One region of the Pseudomonas sp. S2_F03 genome, then DNA from elsewhere that is predicted to be linked to it. Evidence: riboswitches for the same ligand, from Rfam matches in the RefSeq annotation. Region 1 holds a riboswitch; the other holds the start of a gene.

Region 1 (5,597 bases):
TTGATGAGCCTGTAACGCCTGATCAAGCAATGCCCGCAGCGTGCTGGCGGGGCAGCCGCGCTGGCAGCCCAGGCCGACCACTAACGTCGGCGCTGTGCGGGTCTCTGTCATGCGTGGTATTGGCCATCGTTTTTGCGTCGGAACAACCAGGCACTGATCAGGCCCAAGGCCAGCCAGAACGCCACGTTGGTCAGCTGCGAAGCGATTTTGAACTGCGCTTCCAGGGCTTCCGGCGCGAGCATCGAATGCACTTCCGGCTGAGGTGCGCCGATGACATGTGGAGTGGCCAGAATCGCCGCGCCCAGCACTTTCATCAGCCAATGACGGCTGAACACGATCAGGGCGATGCCGGCTGCTGTGGACGCCGCCGTGCCGATCCACCAGATCTGCCGTTGTGCCAGATCGGCTGCGGCAGTGCCCGGCAATTCAGGTGGCAGGCCGAGGGTCGGTGCGAGGACGAACGTCGCGTAACCGGCCAAGCCCCAGAGCAGACCTTGTGCGGTGCTGTTTGGCGCCCGCAGGGTATAGAGACCGGCAAGCATCAGGGCAAAACCGACCGCGACCACCAGGTTGCCGCCGGTGGTCGACAGCACGCGCTGCCAGCCGTCTTCCGGCTCCCAGGCTTCGGCGTCGTGGGTATGAGCGGCCATGGCGCCGTCGGCGTGTTCATGGGGTTGAACCACTGCCGGCTCGGCTTTTTCGTAGGTTTCGGCCTGAAGGATCAGCGGTGCCACCCAGAAACTTTGCAGCAGGGTCAGCAACAGGGCGGCCAGCAACCCGGTGAAACCTGCGGTTTGCGCAATACGCTTGATCATTTGGGCAGGTCTCAATGGCACGGGAACGCAGAGCTGTGACGGGTATCGTGCGCGGCGTTGTGCACCGCTTCTATGTGCGAGAAACCGGCGAAATAGACAAGGCACGCGCCCAGGATCGACGCACACACGGCGGCGGTCAGGCGTTGGGTCAGGGTTGTGGTGGTGCTGGCGGTGCTGCTGGAGCCGGTGCTGGTGATGATCGACATGGCGCGCTTCCCTCTGGTCTGTCAGCGGGTGAATAGAGCGCATGGAAAACCCCTGCGATTCGGGCTCGCAGACGTTCAAACAGCGCCCGCCCACCGCGGGTTTGTTGTTCCGTGACCGTAAGGGTCACTGTGTGTTGCGGGCCGGTCTCCGGGCTCACGAGGGGCGTTGGCTTTCGCCGTGGCCTGCAAACATCACCTTCCCATGCCGAACTGCTGGCACAGTGGATTTGATGCTTCGCTCGCTTACCGTTGCGGGGGCAGCACCGGACTGACATGGCTTTGAGTAAAGCACATGATTCACCGGTTTCCCGTTTCACCCTGTGAAGGGCACCCGTAACAAGGCGTGTAGGAGAGCATGGGCGGGGGTTGGCCGTCAATTGGCAAGGGTTCTCAACACGAAAACCGAGGCGCTCCATTCGCGAGCAAGCCCGCTCCCACATTGGAACGTGGTCGAATGTGGGAGCGGGCTTGCTCGCGAAGGGCGCGCCGCCAATGTCATGTGAACATTGACCCGCCCCAGCGCGATGCGTAGCCTTGCGCTTTCGAGGTTCTTCGGCGTTTGTCGAAGCTAAGAAGGGAACGCGGTCAATGCCGCGGCTGCCCCCGCAACTGTGAACGGTTCAGTTTCTGCCATGCCACTGCATGCGCCAGCCATGGCGCGAGCGGGAAGGCGCAGCAACCGCCAGTCAATCGACTGGCCAGCCGTCAGCCAGGAGACCTGCCTCGACACAGATTCTCACTTTCAACCGGGCGGGGTGATCCGGTGGCGAACTCTTCAGGCATGCGCGTGCGCGCTGCCGGTCGTCGTCCCGTATGCCCGCCACCAAAGCCAAAGGGCATCCGATGAAAACACTGGCCAAACTCCCCGTCACCATCGTTACCGGTTTCCTCGGCTCGGGCAAAACCACGCTGCTGCGGCACATGCTCGACAACGCTCAGGGCCGTCGCATCGCGGTGATCGTCAACGAGTTTGGCGAGCTGGGTATTGACGGCGATATCCTCAAGCAATGCTCCATCGGCTGCACCGAAGAAGAAGCCAACGGTCGCGTTTATGAGTTGGCCAACGGCTGCCTGTGCTGCACGGTTCAGGAAGAATTCTTCCCGGTGATGCGCGAACTGGTTGCCCGTCGCGGCGACCTCGATCACATCCTCATCGAAACCTCGGGCCTGGCCCTGCCAAAACCGTTGGTTCAAGCCTTCCAATGGCCGGAAATCCGCAGTGCCTGCACCGTCGACGCGGTCATTACCGTCGTCGACAGCCCGGCCGTGGCCGCCGGCACCTTTGCCGCGTTCCCGGATCAGGTCGACGCCCAGCGTAAACTCGACCCGAACCTGGACCATGAATCGCCGCTGCACGAGCTGTTCGCCGACCAATTGGCCAGCGCCGACCTGGTGATCCTCAACAAGGCCGACCTGATCAGCCCTGAAGACCTGGCCCGCGTGCGCCTTGAAGTCGCTGAAGAATTGCCGCCGGCGGTCAAAGTCATCGAAGCCAGCAGCGGTCGCCTACCGCTGGACGTGCTGATCGGCCTCGGTGCCGGCTCCGAAGAGCACATTGACAGCCGTCACAGCCATCACGACCACCACCACGACGGTGATGACCATGACGACCACGATCACGATGCGTTTGACTCGATCTCCCTCGAACTGCCGCAAGCCGACGAAAGCCTGCTGCTGGATGCGCTGACCCAACTGGTGGTCAAGCACGGCATCCTGCGTGTGAAAGGCTTCGCCGCGATCCCCAACAAACCGATGCGTTTGCTGATTCAGGGCGTGGGCACGCGTTTCGACAAGCACTTTGACCGTCAGTGGGGCGCCGATGAGGCGCGGACCACGCGCTTGGTGTTGATCGGTCAAGACCTGGACGCCGCGCAACTCGAAGCGCAATTGCGCGCCGCGCTCAGCGTTTAAGCCATGCACCTGCTCAGGACCCAGCCCGGCGGTTTCGTGTCGGACGACAACATCGCCGACCTTGGACAAACCCCCGCCGAGCTGGTGATCCTGTGCAGCGGCGATTCCAGCCTGGCGCTGCTCGCAGAAGCCGCGCAGCAATTGCCCGACGACTACCCCAGCGTGCGCCTGGCCAACCCGATGCAGGTGCAAAACCATGCCTCGGTCGACCTGTATGTCGACGAAGTGCTGCGGCACGCCAAGGTGATTCTGATTTCGCTGCACGGCGGCATCGCCTATTGGCGTTACGGCATCGAGCGGCTGGTGGAGCTTTCCCAGCGGGGCGTGCAACTGATTCTGGTGCCGGGTGATGATCGCCCGGACCCGGAACTCAGCGACCTGAGCACCGTGGCGGCCGGCGATCGCGACCGGCTCTGGCAGTTTTTGCGTCAGGGCGGCATGGGCAATGCCCTGGATTTTTTCCGCTGCCTGGCCACTCAATGGCTTGGCCGCGATTACGCCTGGGCCGAGCCACAAACCCTGCCGCGCACGGCGATTTACCATCCGAAAAAAGCCCCGCAGCCCTGAAAGACTGGCAAGCCGATTGGCACGCCGATCAACCGGTGGCGGCGGTGTTGTTTTACCGCTCGCATTTGCAGGCGGCCAATACCGGTTTTATCGATGTTTTCTGCCAGCGTTTGCAGGCGGCGGGGTTAAATCCCTTGCCGATTGCCGTGGCCAGTTTGAAAGAGCCCGGCTGCCTGACGGTGGTCGAGGATTGGCTGGATGAAGTCGAGGCGGGGGTGATTTTGAACACCACCGGTTTCGCCCAATCCAGCCCCGAAGCGCCGCACCTGCGCCCGTTTCGCCGCAACATCCCGGTGATTCAGGCGATTTGCGCTCAGGACAACGAGCCAGGATGGCGCGCCAGTGAGCAGGGCCTCGGTCCGCGTGACCTGGCGATGCACATCGCATTGCCGGAACTGGACGGCCGCATCATCAGTCGCCCGATCAGCTTCAAGGACTTGGCGTGGCGCAGCGAGCGCAGTCAGTCGGACGTCGTTTGCTATCGTCCTCAACCCGAACGCATGGATTTCGTCGCCGAACTGGCGCGGCGCTGGATCGATCTGGCGCGGCTGGCGAACAGCGAAAAACGTATCGCGTTGATCCTCGCCAACTACCCGACTCGCGACGGCCGCATCGGCAATGGCGTCGGCCTCGATACCCCGGCCGCCGCGTTGAATATCTTGCGTGCGCTGCAGGTCGAGGGTTATCCGCTGTCGGCCGAGTTACCGGACAGCGGAACGGCGTTGATCCAGCAATTACTCGGCGGGGTCAGCAACGACCTCGATACCCTGGATCAGCGTCCCTGTCATCAAAGCCTCGCGCTGGACGAATACCGGCAGATGTTCGACGCCTTGCCCGAGGCCAACCGCCAAGCCGTGCTGGAACGCTGGGGCACGCCCGAAAGCGATCCGATGTGCCGTGGCGGACGAATGATGATCGCCGGCCTGCGCTTCGGCCTGACCTTCGTCGGCGTTCAGCCGGCGCGTGGTTATCAGGTGGACCCGAGCGCGGTGTATCACGACCCGGACCTGGTGCCGCCGCACGGTTATCTGGCGTTCTACTTCTGGCTGCGCAACACCTACGGCGCCCACGGCGTGATTCACGTCGGCAAGCACGGCAACCTCGAATGGTTGCCGGGCAAAGGTGTCGGACTCTCGGAAAACTGCTGGCCGGACGCATTGCTCGGGCCGCTGCCGAACATTTATCCGTTTATCGTCAATGACCCGGGCGAGGGCGCGCAGGCCAAGCGCCGCACTCAAGCGGTGATCATCGATCACCTGATGCCGCCGCTGACCCGCGCTGAAACTTACGGGCCATTGCGCAATCTCGAATTACTGGCCGACGAGTATTACGAAGCGCAACTGCTCGATCCGCGTCGTGCTCGGGAATTGCAGCGCGACATCCTGCAACTGGTGCGCGACACCCACATTGACCGTGAACTGCAACTGGACGAAAAACTCGACAGCGATGCCGACGCGGCGATCTGGTTGCCGCGTCTGGACACCTATCTGTGCGATTTGAAGGAATCGCAGATTCGCGATGGCCTGCACATCTTTGGCGAGTCACCGACCGGGCGCTTGCGCATCGACACCTTGCTGGCCTTGCTGCGGATTCCCCGTGGCGATGGTCGTGGTGCGCAATCCAGTTTGCTGCGAGCGTTGGCGAAGGCGTTCGAGCTGGGATTCGATCCTCTGGATTGTGCGTTGGCCGAGCCGTGGACCGGGCCTCGTCCAATTGAACTGCAACTGATGAACGATGAACTCTGGCGTACGGCGGGCGATACCCGTGAACGACTGGAATTGTTCGCCGCACAACTCATCTCGCAAACATTGAGCACCGAGCGCGGACTCTGTGGGAGCGAGCTTGCTCGCGATGCGGTTGAACATTCAACATTGATGTCGATTGACCCACCGCTATCGCGAGCAAGCTCGCTCCCACAGGTTCCGCGCTGGGCAGAAGTGCAAGCCATCCTCGACAGCCTGCGCGAAGTCGTCGCACCACGCCTTGACGCCTGCGGCCCAGCCGAAATGCGCGGTCTGCTCGACGCCCTGAAGGGCCGCTTCGTTCCCGCCGGCCCCAGCGGCGCACCCAGCCGCGGCCGTCTGGACGTGCTGCCTAC
Region 2 (5,597 bases), 1.0 Mb from region 1:
GTCGCTCATGGCCGCTTCGCGAGCAAGTCGGCCTCAAGGTCCGGCGCAAACAGCGCGGCAATGGCCGATGGATTGGATGGAAAATAGAAGTGCACGTAAGACGCGGTCATCCGCCCCTCACGATAAACCGCCTCGGCGCCGCGACCGCCGTTCGGACTGAGGCCGCGCGCGATAGGCTCAAGCTCGGTGCTGGTCAGGGAGTGGTGATACGTGTGGCCGCGCAGCGAACCTTCAGGCAGTTCGACCGCTTGCAAAGCCAACGCGGCCAGACGCTTTTGCATCACCGCGTCCCCTTTCAACAAACCGACCAGCTCTGCACGAGTGCCCTCGACATCGGTCAACGAGTCGAGCAAGTACAGCATGCCGCCGCACTCGGCCAACAACGGTTTACCGGCCGCATGGTGCGCACGGATTGCGTTGAGCATCGGGGTGTTCTGTGACAATGCGACATGGTGCAATTCGGGATAACCGCCCGGCAGGTAGAGGCTGTCGGCGTCCGGTAATTGGCGGTCACGGATCGGCGAGAAGAACGAGAGTTCGGCGCCCATGGCTCGCAGCAAATCCAGGCTCGCGCCGTAAGTGAAGGCGAACGCTTCGTCACGGGCTACCGCAATGCGCACGCCCGCGAGCAACGGCTCGGCAACAATCACATCCGGGGCGGCAAACTCCACCGCCGGCGGCAATGCCACTTCACAGCTGCTGGCCAGCGCATCGGCTGCCGCGTCGAGCCGCAGGTCCAAATCATTCAACTCGCTGGCCTGAACCAGCCCCAGATGACGGCTCGGCAACTCGATTCCGGTTTCTCGCGACAACGCGCCATACCAACGCAAGCCTTCGGTCAGGCTGCCTTCAAGCAATTGCGCATGCCGCAGCGTGCCCACGCGGTTGGCCAATACACCGGCAAACGGCAAATCCGCTTGATAGCGCGCCAGCCCTAACGCCAGTGCACCGAAGGTCTGCGCCATGGCAGTGCCGTCGATCACCGCGAGCACCGGCACTCCGAAGTGCCGCGCCAGGTCGGCGCTGGACGGCGTGCCGTCGAACAGCCCCATGACGCCTTCGATCAGGATCAAGTCGGCTTCAGCAGCGGCTTCCCACAGCAGTCGCCGACTTTCCTGCTCGCCGACCATCCACATGTCCAATTGATACACCGGCGCACCGCTGGCGCGTTCGAGGATCATCGGGTCAAGAAAGTCCGGGCCACATTTGAACACGCGCACCTTGCGCCCCTGATTGCGATGCAAACGGGCCAGCGCGGCAGTGACGGTGGTCTTGCCCTGACCGGAAGCCGGGGCGGCAATCAGTACCGCCGGGCAACAACGTGGCTGATTCACAGCTCGACGCCTTTTTGCGCTTTGATCCCGGCCTGGAACGCGTGCTTGATCACGCCCATTTCGGTGACGGTGTCGGCCAGTTCGATCATTTCCGGCTTGGCGCCGCGACCGGTGACCACTACGTGTTGCATCGGAGGACGAGCTTGCAAGTCGCTGAGCACTTGATCGAGATCGAGATAACCGTGCTTGAGCGCGATGTTCAGCTCATCCAGCACCACCAGGCCAATGGACGGATCGCTGAGCAATTCGCGGGACACCGCCCAGGCCGCTTCGGCGGCAGCAATGTCACGCTGGCGGTCCTGGGTTTCCCAGGTAAAGCCTTCGCCCATGACATGGAAACGCACTTGCTCCGGGAAGCGGCGGAAGAACAGTTCTTCGCCGGTGCTGTTGCGCCCCTTGATGAATTGCACCACGCCGCACTGCATACCGTGCCCCATCGACCGGGCGAGCATGCCGAATGCCGAACTGCTCTTGCCTTTGCCATTGCCGGTCAGCACCAGCAACAAGCCGCACTCGTTGGGGGAATTGGCAATGCGTTCGTCGATCACGGCTTTTTTGCGCTGCATGCGCGCCAAATGGCGTTCGTCACGATCAGGGGGGGTATCGGTCATGGGGGAGCTCTCCGTTGAGGCTGGATAACGGCGGGCGGGCACAAGAATAGACGGCAAGAAGCCTGGCATCGCCCACCGTGATGCCGCTGGATGAATCAGGCCGGTCTCCGGGCTCATGAGCGGCGTGATGCCGGACTGCGCGCCTTCCCATGTCGACAATAGACACAGTGGCTCAAGGCGCAGTTTTCACTCATTTACCGTTGCGGGGGCAGCGCCGGGATCGTGACGTTTCGTCGTTTTACGATAGTCACTCACCGGCTTCCCTGTTTCACTCTGTCGGCCACTGCCACAGAGCACCTGAAACAAGCCGCGAAGGTTAGAGGGTTGGGGGTGGAGCGTCAAATGAAGACAAAGCTGCGGCGAGCGATATACTGCCGCCGATCAATTTACTGACGCCAATCTTGCACCACACTGTCAGCAGTGATATCAAAGCGCCACAAAACCCAACAACACAATTACAAGGGTGAGCAACATGCAAGGCATGATCATCAGCAATCCGAAGCTGGAATTCCTGCGGCCGGTGCTGGAGCGCTGGTTTGACTGTATCGACCGCTACAACACGGTGCGCGGTGATAACGACTCGCCATATTGGCACGATGAAAAAGCCAACCTCGGCCTGCTCTCCGCAGCAGCCTGGATGGCGGAAATGGTCACGCTGCCAAACACGTCGACGCGCAAACAGAACGAAGAAGGCGAGCGCAACGCCCGCGCCGATCTGTTTATCGCAACCGCCGAAGAGCGCGCCTACCTTCAGGCCACTCAACGCTGGCCCAAGGTCAACAGCCTGAACCTGACGCAGGCACTGCAGGACATCACCAGCGATGCCAAACGAATCAGCTACGCCAGCGACCTGAAACTTGGTTGCCTGTTCGTTGCCCCGCAAAAAGCCCAGCAAAGCGCCACCCCTGAAGAACTTCAGGACATGGTCGACGATCTGCAAAAAGAACACTGCTGTGCCGTCGCCTGGTATTTCCCCTACGCCTATCGCAAGTTGCGCAACGAAGCCGGCAACTATCACCCAGGCGTTGCCGTGTTGTTCAAGGAAGCCCGCGGCTAATCGACGGAACCATCGCACGCTGAAGCTTCTCTATGATTAAGTCAGAGCAATCATAGGGAAGACCAGCATGCGCAAGTCCCCGCTCGCTATCGTCATAGTGCTCGCCGGAGGGCTTGCCGCCTGTGGTGAGACCTCCATACTGCAAGTCTCCGACGGCACCGGCCCGTCACCCAAGCTGCCTGAACCCAACAAAACCCTGATCCCGACGGTGAATATCGCCCCGGCGATCGGCTGGCCGAAGGGCGCGAAACCTACTGCCGCTGCCGGCACTCAAGTGGCCGCCTTCGCCGAAGACCTCGATCACCCGCGCTGGCTCTACGTGCTACCCAACGGCGACGTGCTGGTAGCCGAAACCAGCGCGCCACCCAAACCCGATGACGGCAAAGGCATTCGTGGCTGGGTCATGGGCAAAGCCATGGGCCGTGCCGGCGCCAAAGTACCGAGCCCGAACCGCATCACCCTGCTGCGTGACAAGGACCACGACGGCATCGCCGAAACCCGCACGGTGTTCCTGGAAAACCTCAACTCACCCTTCGGCATGACGCTGGTCGGCAATGACCTGTACGTGGCCGACACCGACCGATTGCTGCGCTTTCACTACGAAAGCGGTGACACCGCGATCAAGTCGCCGCCTACCAAGGTGGTCGATCTGCCGGGAGGCACGCTGAATCATCACTGGACCAAAAACGTCATCGCCAGCAAGGACGGCCGCAAGCTGTACGTCACGGTGGGCTCCAACAGCAACGTCGGTGAAAACGGCCTGGATCAAGAGGTAGGTCGCGCAGCAATCTGGGAAGTGGACCGCGCCACCGGCAACCACCGGATTTTCGCTTCCGGCATTCGCAACCCGAACGGTTTGGCCTGGGAGCCCCGCAGCGGTGCATTGTGGACGGCGGTCAATGAGCGGGACGAAATCGGCAGCGACCTGGTGCCGGACTACATCACCTCGGTCAAGGATGGCGGGTTCTATGGCTGGCCGTTCAGCTACTACGGCCAACATGTCGACATTCGTGTCGAGCCACAAAACCCGAACCTGGTGGCCAAGGCCATTGCGCCGGACTACGCAGTGGGTCCGCACACGGCATCGCTGGGGCTGACGTTCGCTGAAGGCACCAGCCTGCCCGCGCAATTCAAGGAAGGGGCCTTTATCGGTCAGCACGGTTCGTGGAACCGCAAACCGCACAGCGGCTACAAAGTGATCTTCGTGCCATTCGCAGGCGGCAAACCGACCGGGAAACCGGTCGATGTACTGACCGATTTTCTCAATAAAGACGAAGAGGCCATGGGTCGGCCGGTAGGCGTCGTGATCGACCAGCAGGGTGGCTTGCTGGTGGCGGATGATGTCGGGAACAAGGTGTGGCGCGTGTCAGCCGCTAAATAACCGCAACCCTCAATTTATAGGGGGGCAGCAGCGTGACTAGGGATTGCGTGCCAAGTGCTCGGGTTGCAGAACGCGCTTGGCGCTCAGGTAAGCCCGCTGCCAATAGGCTTTGGACAAGCTGTCGAGCTTCACCGTGCCGCCCGTGGCGGGTGCATGAACGAAGCGGCCCTCGCCCACGTAAATCCCGGCATGGCTCACCTGAGAACCGCCATTGGTAGCGAAGAAGATGAGATCACCGGTTTGCAGACCTTCCTTGCCCACATTGGCGGCTTGCATGCTGATCATCTCGTGCGTGGTACGCGGCAGGGAAATGCCGGCGGCATCACGATAGACAAAGCCGATTAACCCACTGCAATCAAAACCGGAGTCCGGCGTATTGCCGCCCCAACGGTAAGGCGTGCCCACCAGGCCCAACGCGCGAAAGAGCACCTCTTCTGCTTCAGGGGAAGATGCCTGGGAGGAACCAAAGACGATCGGCGCGCGATTCACCGGCGCAGTAGGCGGTGTGCGGCTGGCGCAGGCGCTGAGCAGCGCTGCGAAGAACATGAGTGCAAGGCGGGCCGACATCGTCATAAGCAGAGCATCCTGATCTGGCTGCGGCTTTTTCCTGCTGGGAGTGCAGAAAGAAAACCGCCTGCGCGTGACGCAGGCGGTTTGCCATCATTAAGATCAGAATTCTAGCGCCTACGCAGCAAACTTCAAGTAAGACTTTAACTTCGCCTTACAACTTGTACGTTTACTTGCGAGCGGTGACCACTGTCGGTGCCATCGCGAGGGCGCGTTTGGCTTCGATGAAGGTCTTGCTCCAGTAGCTGTCACCCAGGCTGTCGACCCGGACGCCACCGCTTTTGCGGCTGCTGGAGTGGATGAACTGGTTGTCACCCAGGTAGATCCCGGCGTGACTGACGCGACCACGACGACCATTGGTCGCGAAGAACAGCAGATCGCCTGGCTTCAGCGCGCTGCGAGCCACCAGTGGGGCGTCCACGTTAATCATTTCGCGAGTAGAACGAGGCAGGTTCATGCCCGCTTCCTCACGGAAGAGGTAACCGATGAAGCCGCTGCAATCAAAACCGGCTTCAGAAGTGCCGCCGAAACGGTAACGGGTACCGATCAGGGACATGCCGCGCTCAAGAATGCTGTCGGCCAGAACCGGTAGCTGGTAGGCCTTGCCGTCGGCAAAGTCGGCCAGTTCTTTATCGGTGGCCAGTTCT

Evidence for each region. Region 1 has a riboswitch for cobalamin ahead of cobW (cobalamin biosynthesis protein CobW). Riboswitches for the same ligand answer to the same signal wherever they lie in the genome.
Region 2: it holds a riboswitch for cobalamin, as region 1 does, so the genes downstream of both, cobO (cob(I)yrinic acid a,c-diamide adenosyltransferase) here and cobW (cobalamin biosynthesis protein CobW) in region 1, are expected to answer to the same signal.

Annotation. Positions count from the first base shown of each region.
Region 1 is NZ_CP162759.1:5,863,155-5,868,751, forward strand. Features, by position in the region: gene AB4N76_RS27605 (cobalamin biosynthesis protein) at 1-111, opposite strand, end outside; gene AB4N76_RS27610 (CbtA family protein) at 108-815, opposite strand; gene AB4N76_RS27615 (CbtB domain-containing protein) at 827-1,021, opposite strand; cobalamin riboswitch at 1,144-1,371, opposite strand; cobalamin riboswitch at 1,550-1,761, shown strand; gene cobW (cobalamin biosynthesis protein CobW) at 1,865-2,932, shown strand; gene AB4N76_RS27625 (hypothetical protein) at 2,936-3,499, shown strand; gene cobN (cobaltochelatase subunit CobN) at 3,412-5,597, shown strand, end outside.
Region 2 is NZ_CP162759.1:4,823,608-4,829,204, reverse strand. Features, by position in the region: gene bluB (5,6-dimethylbenzimidazole synthase) at 1-9, opposite strand, end outside; gene AB4N76_RS22570 (cobyrinate a,c-diamide synthase) at 6-1,334, opposite strand; gene cobO (cob(I)yrinic acid a,c-diamide adenosyltransferase) at 1,331-1,945, opposite strand; cobalamin riboswitch at 2,027-2,261, opposite strand; gene AB4N76_RS22560 (hypothetical protein) at 2,418-3,002, shown strand; gene AB4N76_RS22555 (PQQ-dependent sugar dehydrogenase) at 3,070-4,383, shown strand; gene AB4N76_RS22550 (C40 family peptidase) at 4,420-4,956, opposite strand; gene AB4N76_RS22545 (C40 family peptidase) at 5,120-5,597, opposite strand, start outside.